One region of the Bacillus methanolicus genome, then DNA from elsewhere that is predicted to be linked to it. Evidence: riboswitches for the same ligand, from Rfam matches in the RefSeq annotation. Region 1 holds a riboswitch; the other holds the start of a gene.

What was found. Region 1 has a riboswitch for preQ1 ahead of queC (7-cyano-7-deazaguanine synthase QueC). Riboswitches for the same ligand answer to the same signal wherever they lie in the genome.
Region 2: another riboswitch for preQ1. It lies ahead of C0966_RS16700 (QueT transporter family protein); the one in region 1 lies ahead of queC (7-cyano-7-deazaguanine synthase QueC).

What each region holds. Positions count from the first base shown of each region.
Region 1 is NZ_PNFF01000001.1:1,336,115-1,344,232, forward strand. Features, by position in the region: gene C0966_RS06645 (hypothetical protein) at 60-650, shown strand; gene queE (7-carboxy-7-deazaguanine synthase QueE) at 845-1,573, opposite strand; gene queD (6-carboxytetrahydropterin synthase QueD) at 1,566-2,048, opposite strand; gene queC (7-cyano-7-deazaguanine synthase QueC) at 2,053-2,712, opposite strand; PreQ1 riboswitch class I at 2,764-2,807, opposite strand; gene C0966_RS06665 (molybdopterin oxidoreductase family protein) at 2,988-5,018, shown strand; partial or broken gene C0966_RS06670 (oxalate decarboxylase family bicupin) at 6,075-7,239, shown strand; gene C0966_RS06675 (multicopper oxidase family protein) at 7,331-8,118, opposite strand, start outside.
Region 2 is NZ_PNFF01000002.1:1,013,780-1,021,897, reverse strand. Features, by position in the region: gene C0966_RS16715 (DUF3892 domain-containing protein) at 91-396, shown strand; gene C0966_RS16710 (hypothetical protein) at 511-1,773, shown strand; gene C0966_RS16705 (DUF1801 domain-containing protein) at 1,920-2,342, opposite strand; PreQ1 riboswitch class I at 2,754-2,798, shown strand; gene C0966_RS16700 (QueT transporter family protein) at 2,807-3,292, shown strand; gene C0966_RS16695 (aldo/keto reductase) at 3,672-4,571, opposite strand; gene C0966_RS16690 (permease) at 5,205-5,777, shown strand; gene C0966_RS16685 (YxcD family protein) at 5,905-6,198, opposite strand; gene C0966_RS16680 (hypothetical protein) at 6,186-6,623, opposite strand; gene C0966_RS16675 (hypothetical protein) at 6,996-7,196, opposite strand; gene C0966_RS16670 (MFS transporter) at 7,416-8,118, opposite strand, start outside.

The DNA of each region.
Region 1 (8,118 bases):
TCAATTTGATAAACTGCAACCTAATTATGATACAATAGTGATCAAAGGAGGTGAGAAAAATGACAAAGAAAATTTTAGGAGATATTTTAAAAGAGCTTCAATCGCTGAAGGCTGATATTACTGAGTTGAAAGATGGACAACATAGAATTGAAACGAAGGAACTAAAAACCATAAGATCAGACATCACAGTGTTGAAGCAAGGACAAACTGAGATGAACGCTGACATTTCTGAGTTGAAGCAAGGACAAATCGAAATGAGGTCTGATATTGCCCAGCTTAAAGAAGGACAACATCGATTGGAGCAAGGGTATACTGAACTGAAGTCTGATGTTGCCGAGTTAAAAGAAGGACAACTTAGATTAGAGCAAGGCTATAATGAATTGAAGTCTGATGTTGTCGAGTTAAAAGAAGGACAACATAAACTGGAGCAAGGACAAATTGAATTAAAATCTGATTTTGCCTTGCTAAAAGAAGGACAACATAGATTGGAACAAGGACATATAGAATTGAAGTCTGATGTTGCCCAGCTTAAGGACGGACAACTTCAACTGGAAAAAGGTCAAGATGAGATCAAAGATACTTTGAGACACTTTGCGACTTTGACGATTGAGAACTTTACGAACTTAGAAAAGAACTTAGAATGGCAGTAAACGAAATTAAATCGGATGTGGAGGATATTAAACGACAAACAAATTAGAAGATCACTGTTACAAGACAGGATTTTATCCACATGTCTATCTTACGAGATTTCCTCTGGTTGAATTCGTTATTAACCCATACCTGCTTAATCCCTTTTGCAAAATAAAAAAATGAGCCAATGTTTTGGCCCATTTCAAAAAGTGTACTAAACACCTCGTTTATTACCCCAAACATACGTATGCAATTGCGGGAGAACTTTCACATTTTTTAAGTCAGAATCCATCATAACTTTGTTGATAAGCCATTCATATTTTCCTAAAAGATAGGAAACTAGTTTTTGATTTTCGGTCGAAGTAATGTCTTCATTTCCCACCTGCAAAAAGAATGAGACATCAGGGTATCTTTGATGAACTTTCTTCGCATATTCATAATCTTGATCATCAAAAACGACGATCTTCAAACTAATATTCTGAGAAGAATTTTTTCGGTCTAAGTTTTTTATGATCATATCAAGTACGTCAAAATCGGTGACCATGTTTGAGCTTGGCGGTTTCGGTGAAAGTGTTAATTCATCAATATAAAAGAACCAATCTTGCCACTTGCTTCCTTGTGTTTCTAAACAAATTTTGATGTTATTCTCTTTTAAAAGCTGAATCAAGGATCGTAAATTTTTTAATAATGCCGGATTGCCGCCTGAAATTGTTACAAACGAAAAACCATCCCCGCCAAGCTTTTTAAGCTCAGACCAAATTTCTTCAGCTTCCATTTGCCTCACTAAATCCTTGCCTGTTCCGTCCCACGTAAATGAAGAATCACACCAGGAACATGAATAATCACAACCCGCAGTTCTTACAAACATTGTTTTTTGTCCAATCACCATTCCTTCTCCTTGGATGGTAGGACCAAATATCTCCATGACCGGGATTTTACTCAACTTCCATCCACTCCCGTCTAGCTTCCGCATAACTGGTAGGAGTTTCATAAAGCCGCACAAACTCCACTCTGGCCCCGAGATATTTTTGCTGTCTGTCTTCTTTTTCCAACGCTTCTTTCATTTTTTCAAAAATCCAGACGACCATGTTTTCTGCAGTCGTATTCATAGGCGGAAGTGTTTCATTTAAGTATTTATGATCAAGATAAATTTCAATTTCCTGTTTCCAAATATCCTTTATATCACTGAAATCAATCAGTAATCCTCTTTCGTCCACATATCCGCTCAAGCCAAAGATAACTTTATACGTATGGCCGTGAAGATTTTTGCATTTGCCTTCATAACAATGCAAATGATGAGCTGAATCAAAGGTAAATTCCTTGCTGACAAGGACACGCTTCGAATGGTACTTTAACTGATCGCGGCGGATATCTTCATCTATTTTTTGGAGTTTATCAACAATTCGAAAACCGTACATTGTTTTACAAACCCCCTCGAACCTTTAAGTATTCTTCAAGTCCTTTTTTTCGAAGCTTGCACGCAGGACACTCCCCGCAGCCATCAGCAATGATGCCATTATAGCAAGTTAACGTTTTTTCCCTCACAAAATCAAAAGCACCGAGTTCATCTGCCAACTTCCAAGTTTCTGCTTTATTTAGCCACATTAAGGGTGTATGAATGACAAATTGGTAATCCATCGAAAGATTCAATGTTACATTTAAAGACTTGATAAAAACATCTCTGCAATCCGGATATCCGCTAAAGTCTGTTTCACAAACACCGGTTACGATGTGTTTTGCCCCTACTTGATTTGCCAGCACTCCGGCAAATGAAAGAAATAATAAATTTCTGCCGGGAACAAACGTTGATGGCAGTTCGCCCTCTTCCCCATCTTTTACAGGAATTTCATCCCTTGTTAAAGCATTCGGAGCCAATTGGTTTAACAAAGACATATCTAAAATATGATGTTTAATACCAAGTTCTTTTGCGATGTTTTTCGCACATTCAATCTCCGTTTTGTGTCTCTGATTATAATCAAAAGTAACTGCGATTACTTCTTCAAATTGCTTCATCGCCCAGAATAAACAAGTAGTGCTGTCCTGGCCTCCGCTAAACACGACAATGGCCTTTTCTTTTTTCATTTTCCAATCTTCCTTTCAAAGAAAAAACAGCACTACTAAGAAAGTAGCACTGTTTTCTTAGTTTTTTTAAAGAGGGTAGCTAGAACCTCTACCGTAATAAACGGATTTTTTATTCACTTACTCTTATTCTAACATAATTTTATTGAATCGGAAAATGATCTTTCTGCCAAATGAGAAATTGACTTTTCTAGGTTAATTATTGATAGACTATTAGAATTATTTTATTATTTTCATTAAACAATAGTAACTTATCTTATGATTAAAGGAGACTAATTATGCACTCTTATGTGAATCAACGAACAGGTGTATTTCCATCCGTTTGCCCCTTGGATTGCCCGGATCAATGCGGCTTGCTTTTACATAAAAAAGACGGAAAAATCGTAAAAATAGAGGGAGACCCTAACCATCCCGTGACAAAAGGGAATATTTGCAACAAAGTGCGAAATATGACTGAACGAATTTATGATGAAAAGCGCTTGAGGTATCCATTAAAACGTACCGGAGCTAAAGGAGAAGGAAAATTTGAGCGGATCAGCTGGAACGAAGCGATTAAGACGATTACTTCCCGTTGGAAAGACCTTATTCAAACATATGGACCTGAAAGTATTCTTCCCTACAGCTTCTATGGAAACATGGGAAATCTTAGCGCTGAAGGAATGGACCGGCGTTTCTTTCATCGGTTAGGCGCCTCCCAGCTGGATCGATCCATTTGTTCATCCGCCGGTAATGCGGGGTATAAATATACGATGGGCGGCAGTTTTGGAATTGACCCCGAAGATACCATTCATTCAAAATTAATTATTTTTTGGGGGATAAATGCTGTTAGCACAAATATGCATCAAGTGGTTCTTGCCCAAAAAGCCCGAAAAAACGGAGCGAAGATTATTGTCATTGATGTACATAAGAATCAAACTGGCCGATTGGCCGACTGGTTCATTCCCGTTTTGCCTGGAACCGATAGTGCTCTCGCGTTGGGGATCATGCATATTTTATTTGCCGAAGACATGGTAGACAACGATTTTTTACAGAAATATACAGTCGGATATGAAGAATTGCGTGAGCATGTTGTTCAATATGATCCCGTTACTGTTTCCGGCATTACTGGTGTTCCGGTTGAAGATATTTATAAACTTGCCCGGATGTATGGTCAAATGTCACCTTCCTTTATTCGAATCGGTAATGGGCTTCAGCATCATGATAATGGGGGTATGTGCGTTCGAACCATTTCCTGCCTTCCTGCTCTAACCGGACAATGGCTTGTAAAAGGCGGCGGAGCAATCAAGTCAAATAAAGGTTATTTAGCCCATAATACAGGAAAATTACAACGCCCGGATTTATTACAAAATAAAAATACACGCATCATAAATATGAATTTGCTAGGCCAAGCATTACTAGAATTAGACCCGCCTGTAAAGTCTTTATTCGTGTACGGTTCGAACCCTGCGGTTGTTGCTCCTGAAGCCAATAAAGTAAGAAAAGGACTTGCACGAGAAGATCTCTTTGTCGTCGTGCATGACTTATTTTTAACAGAAACGGCAAAATACGCTGATATTGTACTTCCTGCAACATCATCATTTGAAAATACTGATTTTTATACATCCTATTGGCATCATTATATTCAGATTCAGCAGCCGGTCATTGAACATTATGGAGAGTCTAAATCAAATACAGAAGTGTTCCGATTGCTTGCAAAAGAAATGGGATTTGATGACCGCGTTTTTCATGAGACAGATGAAGAGATGATTATGCAGGCACTTGATTTCCCAAGAAACCCTTATTTGGAAGGAATCGATTATGAAACATTGGTTGAAAAGCAGTATGTAAAAGCAAAGGTAAAACCTTTGTTCCCTGGAAAACTTCCAACACCAAGCGGGAAAATTGAACTTTATTCAAAAAAGATGGATGTAGACGGGTTTCCCCCGCTGCCAACCTATACACCTCTAGTTGACGATGGGGACTTTCCGTTTTTATTTGTTCCCGGACCAAACCATAATTTCTTAAACTCAACTTTTTCAAATAATGAAAAACACATTTCTTTTGAAAAAGAACCGCGCTTGCATATGAATGTGAAAGATGCATTATCGAAAGGTATTAAGGATGGTGATCAAGTCCGAGTGTGGAACGACCGCGGAGAATGTGAAATGAAAGTTTCAGTAGGTGAAAACGTACTTCCGGGCGTCGTCGTTACTCAAGGACTATGGGTGGGTGCGAAGCAGCTTGTAAACTCACTTACCCCGGACCGAGTAGCAGATATGGGCAACGGTGCGACGTTCTTTTCCGGCCGTGTAGATGTAGAGAAACTATAAGATTGCTATGCTAATAGATTGAAAGAACGAACCAGAGTCAGAAGGCTCTGGTTTTTTTGACTGTTCAGGGTTGTATATACGGATTGCCTAGTTTAAAAATCAATCAATGGCTCATTTTAATCTGCAAAATACTGAGCCATCAATCACTAACCTGATAGCCTGATAACACTTTCGAACAGACAGACTGCTCTTAATGAATATCGACTATTTTTTGAATATATCGACCAGTTTTGGTGAGATATCGACCACTTTTCAGAATATATCGACCAGTTTTGGTGAGATATCGGCCCCTCTATGAATATATCGACCACCTTTCAGGATATATCGGTTACCGATAACGCAAAAGCCGCCCGAAAGGCGGTTTTTTTAAAGATTTGAAAATATAAATCGATCAAGCATAAAACCGAATCTAGCAAAATTATTCTATAGTATATCCATTCATCCGTAATTCGTCTTGTGTTTGTCGTGTCTAAAACGAGGCGTTTAAACAGTTATTTTATTCTAATTAATTTATTATAGAAATTTTATCGTAAAAGAGCTGTTTATTAGTATGAACATGAGGGGGTTACCCGCCCTGAGTCACGGATCAAGTGAAGGATATGAGCCTTTGTTTCAACTTATGAGCCTTCGTTTTGATATATGAGCCTTTGTTTCGTTTTATGAGCCGTCATTTTGATTTATGAGCCTCTGTTTCAATTTATGAGCCGTCATTCTGATATATGAGCCTTAATTTCAATATATGAGCCGTCGATCACATATCTAGGCTTCCGTTCTAATAAATTAATAAAATGCCTGTTTTTCGAATATCCGGTTTTTCTATGGTAATTTTAAATTCGTGCGAAATGACGCCAAGGGGTTTATTTTTGTTTTGATTATTTACACCTCACATGTAAAGAGTATGCAGCAGCTTTACCTCACCTTGTTCTCTATTCAGTATGTTGACATATAAAACGAAATTTCCCTCATATATTGATACAGACACCCTATATGTTACGTAAACTAATAATTCTGTTATTACAGTATCGTTTATCTTTTACAAAGAGAGAAGAATGTTTTATGGAATCACGGCCTTCGAAAAGAATTGTGTACGAAAATATACCGCAACCCATTAGGGATGATGGTGCTGGTGCGACCGATTTCGGTCCTCGAGACGTCATGAGGGACCATGAGAACCCCGACATGCTAGTTCCGCCAGCCACCGACGCCGGAACGATCCCCAATTTAAAGTTCTCTTTTTCCGACACCCATATGCAGTTAAATCACGGCGGTTGGTCACGGGAAGTAACGGTTAGAGAGCTGCCGATCCGCTACCACGCTTGCAGGGGTGAACATGCGTCTGACGCCTGGCGGTGTGCGTGAGTTACATTGGCATAAGCAAACAGAATGGGCCTACATGATTTTGGGCCTTGCACGAATCACCTCGGTCGACCAGGACGGGCGGAACTTTATAGCCGATGTCGGCGCAGGGGATTAGTGGTACTTTCCCGCCGGAATTCCACACTCAATTCAAGGACTGGAGGAAGGCTGCGAATTTCTGCTCGTTTTCGACGACGGCAGCTTCTCCGAGTTCGACACCTTCACTATTACCGATTGGTTCGCACACACACCAAAGGACGTGCTGGCTGCAAATTTCGGTGTACCAAAAAGCGCCTTTGCCCACATCCCTACAAAACAGCGATACATTTTCCAAGCAAAGGTGCCCGGCTCACTGGAAAGCCAGAAGGTGTCGGATCCTTACGGTACTGTGCCTAAGAGCTTCACACATCGGCTGCTTGCACAGGATCCAATCGTAACTCCGGGCGGGACAGTACGTATAGTTGATTCCACCAACTTCCCCATTTCAACTACAATCGCGGCGGCGTTGGTGGAAGTCAAGCCAGGCGGAATGAGAGAAATGCATTGGCATCCGAATAACGATGAGTGGCAGTATTACCTCTCGGGAACCGGGCGAATGACAGTATTTGCGGCGAGTGGCACGGCCCGAACTTTTAATTACCGGGCCGGTGATGTAGGATATGTACCGTTCGCCATGGGCCATCACATCCAAAACACAGGCCACCAAAGCCTTTGGTTTCTGGAGATATTCAAGAGTAATCGCTTTGCCGACGTGTCATTGAACCAGTGGATGGCGCTGACTCCAAAAGAGCTAGTAGAGGACCACTTGCATGTAGGGCCGGAATTGATGAACTCATTGCGGAAGGAGAAATGGCCTGTCGTCTAATAAATGATTTTATAAACTACTAATCCAACTTCCGATAAACACTGATTTTGCTAACCTCTCTTGTTTCAAGGGAGGTTTTTTATGGACTGTATTATCGGATAACAATATACGGTCTCATCATCTCATAATCTTCGTGCTCCAAGATATGACAGTGCCATACATACAACCCTTCATAAGGGCCAAACTTCATAATAATTCGAGTAACCTGGTTAGGATTAGCTCTTACTGTATCCTTCAATCCTCGTTCTTGTGGTTCGGGAGGCATCGCCGGACCCGTATAATGGATAATTCTCTCCTTGTTATACTTTTCTACATCGAAATCTCTCCGGTCTAATATTTGAAAATCAATTAAGTGAAGATGAATTGGATGTGTATCCGTAGTTAAGTTAATTAGATACCATATTTCGGTTGATCCCAATTTTGGATTTTCTGTAATGGGGGCATCCCACTGTTTATTATCCAATAGCATGAATTCACGACCGTACTTATCCATATTATCATTTAATGTTAAGTATCGTATCTTTGAAGCTGACTGTTCTTTCATTTTTGGAAGAGGCATCATATAAGCCGGAATAACACTCGTATCAATACTTGAGAGCGGAAGAGTCACTCTAAACTGCATTACAGTACCTGTATTTTCATTTGCCGGATCTCCGGTTGGAAAAGGCGCAGGTGCATCGTTTGTCATGATTATATTCTTGCCCTCTAAATTGGAAAAATCAATGATCACATCTGCTCGTTCTGCAGGTGCCAACATGATTTCTTTGACTCCTATCGGGTGTTGTATTAATCCCCCATCCGTCCCGATTTGATAAATAAGTTGTCCCGAATCAAGCTTTAGCCTATAGAAACGGGTGTTAGATGCATTTAACAGCCTGA
Region 2 (8,118 bases), on a different contig from region 1:
AAATTATCAAATAAATAATTGAAACATTTCTTCCAACACGCATATTCTTTCATCTAATGGCTACCATAAATTAATGGAGGTGGGAAGACTATGAACAAGTTTGAAGACGCATACGAACAATATAAGCATCAAGGAACCCAACAAGCTAAAACTGACCAACCGCCGGACAATTCAAGTAAGGAAGAAATTATTGCTGTCAGGAAAAACGAAGATGATAACATCATCGCTGTTAAGACAAGCTCTGGAAGGGAGCTTGATTACCCTACTGCTCTTTCGGAAGCAAAAGCAGGTAAACTCGCAAATGTCGACGTCTTTCATAAATACGGACGTGATATATTAAGAAGCGAACCTGACGGAATCAAAGAAAACAACTTAGATGAATTACCTGAGTTCTAATCAAAAATGAAGAGCATGAGGCTCTTCATTTTTTGCTATAGAACCTCCTGTTGCAAATTGGTCATGCTATGATAATGTTAAAGAAAAAATCACAGGAGAGCGTGGAAATCCAAAATGGATGCGAGAGTAAAAGAATTGGTTAATTTTACAAAAGAAAAAATAGGCCTGGAACACTATCAATTACATACCGTTAATATCTATCGTGAAAAAAATATACTAAATGGTACCGATTATATGTTGTCGATGGAGTGGTATCCAAACAATATATCGGAACATACAGATGAGGATTGCAATCCTGTTGGTACAGCAGTTATTGATTTAGACATAAACAGTCGTCGATTTAGACGAATTATTTTTGTCGGCGGAACATCCCTGGCGGTTGGACTAAAATTTAATACGAACGATATCAATGAAATAATACATTGGATTGAGAAAGAAACAGGATTGTTATATGGCAAACAGTTCAGGATCAGGAAACAAGAAGAATTAAACATTTATTTCGAAGAATGTTTCAATGGTATTCCGATCTCACCGTCAGGCTCCATTCACTTTGAATTTGATGAGAATGGAAGATTGACCCTTTTTTCCGTTAATGGAAGCTTTCATTCTAAAGAGATGTTTAAAGAAGAGTTATTTTCCCTTTCTCTTAAAGATTTGGAACAAACCGCAAGAAACCAAGTTAAGCTTCTTGAGTTTCCTTCTTCGAAAAAAGAAAAATGTATACCTATGTACGGGCTGGAAGAAATATATGTAAAGAATGACAAAACCGGAACAATTCCATTTGAACCAGATGTAAGGCCGTACATAAAAATAGATAAAGTCCTTTATTGGGATGCATCTATTTCAGGACCTTTTAAAAGGCGCGAAATCAACATAAGTGAAACAATTACAATTGAGCAGGCTTTCTCACGTGAGCCGCATCCTGATACATTCCCGATTACGAAGCTGGATCAAGATAAAAGCATTGAAGCTGTTGTCAACTTTTTACGCAAACAATATCCGGATGACTCAGGAAAATGGAAGCTTACTTATTTTTTTCGTGACAACAGGTATATCAATGCGGAACTGAAACCTTTGCAACATGACTTGCGGGTATACCAGCGAAAACTAATGGTTTTGATTGATACAAATACCTTAGAAGCAGCAAATTATATCGACAATCAGTCTTTTTTAGACATGTTTGATCAATACACTGCATCTGAAAATATCACAATTAGTAAAGAAACAGCTTTTGAAAAAATCAGGACAAAGATTGAATTAAAACCTGTATATGTCTATGATTTCGAACAGAAAAAATATGTATTGTGCGGAAAATTAGATTGTGAATACGGTGTGCTTGCAAATAACGGTGATGTGATAAAGCTGCAGGACTTTTAAACCTTTACTTCATTCTCGGTAAAGTTGCCCTGCTGTAAGAAACAACAGGGCGTTCTTATATTGGGGTAGGACAACTTTCTATTAAACAAATAAGGTGTCAGGTACCATAAGTTGAATTCTTAAGTCATCAACTTTCTTTAAACACCTTAATTATCAGGATAGGTTTCTTTCAAATAACTTATAGATTGGTTAATTAACGCTTTTAAAACATCAACATTAATATCTGCTACTTTGTTGATGTACACACATCCTTTTCCAGTCGTATGTTTTCCAAAGTCCTTTAACAATTCATCTCGTTTTGTGTCACCCGCAGCTAAATACAAACTGATTTTGGCTTTTCGAGGTGAAAAGCCGACTAGCGGTGCATCGCCTTCGTGGCCGGATTCATATTTATAATGATATGAACCAAATCCAATAATACTTGGTCCCCACATTTTTGCTTTATAACCTGTCGTTTCAGTAAAAATATCTAATAATTTATATGCGTCTTCACGTTTTTTGGGGCTTTCGATATTTTCAATAAACTCAATGACACTGTTGTCGGTTTCTTTTGTTTTTAGTTCGTACATAATTAGAATCTCTCCTTTCCTTTCCCTTTAAGATAATATATTTTTCAGAAAATTATATCATTTTAAATTGATTGAAAAACAACTTTCTTAAATATAACAATATGTCATCTAAATGTTTATTTTATTCAATTTGTCATCAACTGAGAAAATTTCTTACTTCATTATGTTACGTAAATACGCTAATACAAAAAATCGATTTCCTCTAAAATAATGGAAATTCGGTTTTATAAATAGCTATTCAATTCATAAATTGGACCAAGGCCGCCTTACTATAGTAATCCACGATACATTCAGAATTATCCTATCATCTAACAAAATAGATGATAATAGAAGCCCAGCTGTTTCGTACAGCCGGGCTTCTATTTTGACCAAATTTTTAATGTGTATTATAATGTTTTCTTCGAGTGTCCACTCGACGTGGTTCGAAACCATCCCACGATAAAAAACTAAGGAGAGAATACAATATGAATATCAAAACACTTGTCGGGAATGGGATTTTGGCAGCCTTGTATATTGCTGTCTCCATGCTCATTCAGCCGTTTGGATTTACCCAAATACAATTTCGGGTTTCCGAAATTTTTAACCATCTTGTTGTGTTCAACAAGAAATATATTTACGGAATGGTATTAGGTGTCTTTTTAACCAATTTATTGTTTTCGCCGATGGTCGCATATGATCTTGTATTTGGCGTAGGACAAACTGTTATCTCTTTATTAATCACCATTTTTTCTGCGCGCTTTATAAAAGGCGTATGGGCGCGTATGGCGTTTAATACTTTGGTGTTTACTTTCACCATGTTCCTCATAGCGCTGGAACTTCATTTAGCATTTGGCTTGCCTTTCTTATATACATGGCTGACAACTGCCATTGGCGAATTTGTTGTAATGATCGTTGGTGCACCAATCATGTATGCACTAAACAAGCGCGTGAATTTCGAAAAATTGATATAGACATAAATGAAGAGTTGCGTACAAAGAAGCCGCAACTCTTCTTTTTTGGAGATCTATAAATCGAAATCTTCCATCATTTTAAACTTCGGTTCTTCAACATGTTTAAACTGATTCTTTCCGTGCTTAATCCCGTACTATTGAGGCCTCTTGGGAGGTTTTACGGAATTATACAACTTTTCCGCGGAATTATTGGTGTTTTCCGCGGAATTCATTCGATTTTTGACGGAATTATGAGAGATTTCCGCGGAATTCATTCGATTTTTGACGGAATTATGAGAGATTTCCGCGGAATTCATTCAAATTTTCGCGGGATTAACAAATTGAACAATTCTTTACAAAATAAACCCCATGTAAAAAAAGAATTCGAGACGGAGTTCTTTTAAATAATATCCAACGGCATTTTTTTAGTAGGTTTCGGAAACACCTCATCAAGTCTGTTCAGATCTTCTTCGGTCAATTCAATCGAAGCAGCTTCAGCGTTTTCGATCACATGTTGTTCCTGCACAGCTTTTGGAATGGAAATGACATCATTTGTTCGTATCGTCCAAGCAAGCGCGATTTGCAACGGTTTTACATTGTATTTTTCTGCAATTTCATTGACGATTGGATCCGTTAATAATTGTTTCCTTAAGGAGCCTCCTTGAGCAATTGGACTATAGGCCATGATCGGCATGTTATGTTCTCGCTGCCAAGGGAGTAGATCAAAATCAATTCCTCTGGAACCTAGATGGTATAACACTTGGTTTGTCGCACAATTTTGTCCTCTATCAGCGTTCCATAACTCTTCCATATCATCCGTATCAAAATTGGAGACTCCCCATCTTAGAATTTTCCCTTCTTTCCGAAGCTTTTCCATGCCTTCAATCGTTTCTTCTAAAGGAATCCGGCCTCTCCAGTGTAAAAGATATAAGTCCAAATAGTCCGTCCCAATCCGTTTTAAGCTGTTTTCGCATGCTTTTGAAATCATGTTTAATCCTTCATTATGCGGATACACTTTCGATACTAAAAAAACTTCATCCCTGCGTCCTTTGATCGCTTCGCCTACTATACGTTCAGCACCGCCATCTCCATACATTTCAGCTGTATCAATTAGCTTCATGCCCAACTCTATGCCGAGTTGTATTGCTTTGATTTCCTGCTCTTTCACCTGTGGATTTTCTCCCATTTTCCATGTTCCTTGTCCTAAACATGGAACTGAAGTGCCATCCGGCAGTTTCACGACGCGTTTTTGAAGACGATCTCTAATTTCCATTATTTTCTTTTTATCCAATATACTCAAAAACGATCCGCCCTTTCTTTTGTATATTGAAGTACCGTAGACATTTTCGTAATAGTTTACTCTATTATATATTTTCCATAAATAAGTTAATTTTCCCTGCTTTAGAAGCAGGAACGGACAATTTAAAATTTCCACAAAACTAAAATTTATTCTGTGATAAAATTTCACGGATCAAAAAAAAAAACCATAACCTTTTCCAAACAAAGGCTATGGCCGAATTGTCGTTTATTTTTTATCATCCTCTAACAAATACACCCTCGCCTCATACGGACGTAAAACAATGCGATCAATCCGCTCGCTTTCGTCCACTTTATAATTGCTGATTAATAGCTGATAGCCTTTGCTTATGAACTCTGATCCAAAAACCGGCAAATCAGCGTTTAAGTTTAATACGACAAGCAGCTTCTGATCTACATTTGGTTTTAATGGGTGCCTGACGCCTTAATTGGAAAATTATATTTGCAAAAACTAATAATATTAGTTATTTATTAAACTAATATTATTAGTTTTACATTAATTGAAAGAAGGAGAGGAAGAAAGCATGAATTTTTTATTGTTTTGTTTCTTTTTACAGTAGGATGCGGTTGGTTAGACGCAAGAATTCGTTCCTCCAAGCGAAATGAGGTGTAGTAAATGTTCGCAGGACATTTTGGACTGGCAGCAGCAGTCAAAGCCAAGTCGCCGGAGGTGCCGCTTTGGGCACTCATGCTGAGTACACAAATGCTTGATGTGGTTTTTGTGCCTTTTTATTTGTCCGGAGTGGAAACTATTGTGCCTGTAGCCGAAAATGGGTACGGTGAAATTTTAATACACGCTGACTACTCTCATTCCCTTCTGGGGGCATTGTTAATTGCGCTTTTCGTCGGACTTTTGGCAGGGCGCTTTTGGGGAAAGCGCGGCGGTTTCGTAATTTCATTGGTGGTCTTTAGTCATTGGCTCCTTGATCTATTGGTGCATCGTGCAGACTTGCCAATATTACCGGGTAATTTCTGGGATCTTCCATTGCTCGGTTTTGGTTTGTGGAGATTCCCGGCAGTTAGTATCTTGTTGGAATCTATTCTGATTGCAATTGGATTTATTTTGTATTTTCGTTCCATTGTGCCGGGAAAGGAACTCAAAAATAAAATATTGGCAATAACAGCTAGTATCATTTTGGGGATTTTACTAGTACTTTCTCTGATCACGGATGTGCTTGGTGCCGCATAATGAATTTTACGACTAAATAAACTGCGACAAAAATATTAAGTAATGAACTTCTTCTTGGAACGAAAATTGCCGAGGAATCGGAAAAAGGTAAATCTCCTTAACTGAATAGGAAATTTACCTTTTCACTTTAATTACCCTTGATGCGGGCAATAATCCCTTCCTCATCGTCAAGCACCAGCTCAATTCCGGAGTAAGGATTCATGTGCAGCACTTGGTCGAGCCAGCCGCGAAGGGCTTCTATTAAATTCTGCATGATAAGAACTTGTTTTCTGCCGGCAACATACACCTCTGCTGAAAAGCCGTAATCATCGTCATACATCAATTCCACTTCAACTTCTTCGGGCTTGATTTGCTTTTTTTCGGCGATGTATATACAGACCGCATTGATGATATCCTGTTCCGAGATGATTAACGTCTCCATGGATATTCTTCCTGTTCTCTGCGCTTATTGTTCAGCATTTTGAAAATGCCGCGAAGAAGTGAAATAAGTACAACGATCGCAAGGAAATTGATCAGAAAACCGATAACAGCACCAAAAGCACCTAAATTACCTAACAACCCGCCCAACAGCATACCGGCAATCCCCCCATATAAAAGGCCGCGCATGAAGCCGCCTTTCTTATAGGAATCGCTAAAACTCTTGGAATTTGTTGATTTCTTCGTAAATGAATTGGTTTCCGTTTTTTTGTACTGTGATGGGCTTGATGGGCTCGGATTAAAGCTTCTCTTCCCGGATTTATAGGATTTTGCGCTTACGACATTGTCATGTCCGTCAAACACAAAGCTTCCTACCGGGGTAAAAGCAATTGATATTGAGAGAACGGCTGCTAATAATTTCTTCATCATAATATATAATCCCTCCATTTTACTGAATTTTCCAGATGTAAGGTGCGTTTGTTTTTATCGAGAAGCCTGGACTGCCATCTTCATCATTATATACGGAATATGTATGAAATGGTTTCGTTTTTGGCTATTTGCATTTTTGTGTGGGGTAATCATTCATATGACAAATTTTCAAGAGAGAAGATGGGAAGCCTTTGTTCACCTTTTTAGAGCGCCTTCCACTCAAATGCTCTCTTTTTTAAAAAATGGCACAAAATAAAGCTGACTTGAAAAAGTCGCTATTCAACGACTTTAGAGTCAGCCTATGATATAATCTCCAAATGAAAAATTTTAGATGCTAAATGTGTTTGAAATTCTATATCTATCTATCAAATCTTATTGTTTTTCTTCTGAAGCAGGCTCTTGCTTATTTTCTTGAATTCTTCGAGGCCTGCCCCAAAGAAACCCCCAAGGATCAATCCTTTGAAAATCATCTTTTCTGTCATCTTCTTTTCGTTTATGAATAATATCAACTTCCTTGGCATGAATGATTAACTTATCAACATGAATCACTTTTTCTTTTTTGCCCTTAGACATTTAAACACCCCTTTACTCCCTAATATCGCTATATTGTATTCAATAAGGATTAATGTGTATGGGCAGTACATTATTTATTCGTGTTACTCCGCATGCTTTCCAGTAATCTAAATTTAGATATAAAAAAACGATACTGATTTTTTTCAGTATCGTTCATTCATTCAATTCTAGAGCAAATGGTAAGATCTACAAAACACTTGATGCTTTATTGTGTTTTGTTTACTTGGCTTCAGCCGTTGAAAGCATTCGGAACATCGGGAGCGTGACCAGAATGCCAATAAGGAAGAGAGCTGCAGAGGCCTCGTAGATCGCGACTAGGGAGAATTGTTCCTTCAACATACCGGCCAAGCTCATCGTGATGACCATCGCACCCATAAACAAAGGGGTCAATATTCCATTTACACGTCCTACAAAAGCTTCGTCGGTATTGTTCAGTATAATCGTATTAATGCCAATCTGGAGAGCAGGCATGAATAGACCGATGATAAATTCAGCCACTAAAGTAAGCCAGAACATAGTGGACCAACCCATTATAAAAATTCCTGCAGCCATGCTTCCCATACCCAGCATCAGCAGGATGTGAGGCGCAATCCGATTGGAGAATACCATCGCCACCGCGCCACCGATGATCATAGCAGCTCCATTGGCTGCGAACAGCCATTGCAGGTATTCCTTTTCCAGACCAAGGCGCTCTGTTACCAGAAAGATGGCCAACGGGTGGATTAATCCAATCCCTAATCCAGCAGCCATGAAGCCGCCTCCCAAAGTCACAAGAATCTTGCGCGACCAAACATATTGAAAGCCGAGCTTCATTTCATGCCAGAGCGACGTCTCACTTTCGTCCTTCTTCTCAATTCGGTCGGGAGGCAATAAGGTCAGGACGAGAGCAGATAATAGAAAAGCTATACCTACTACCGCCATA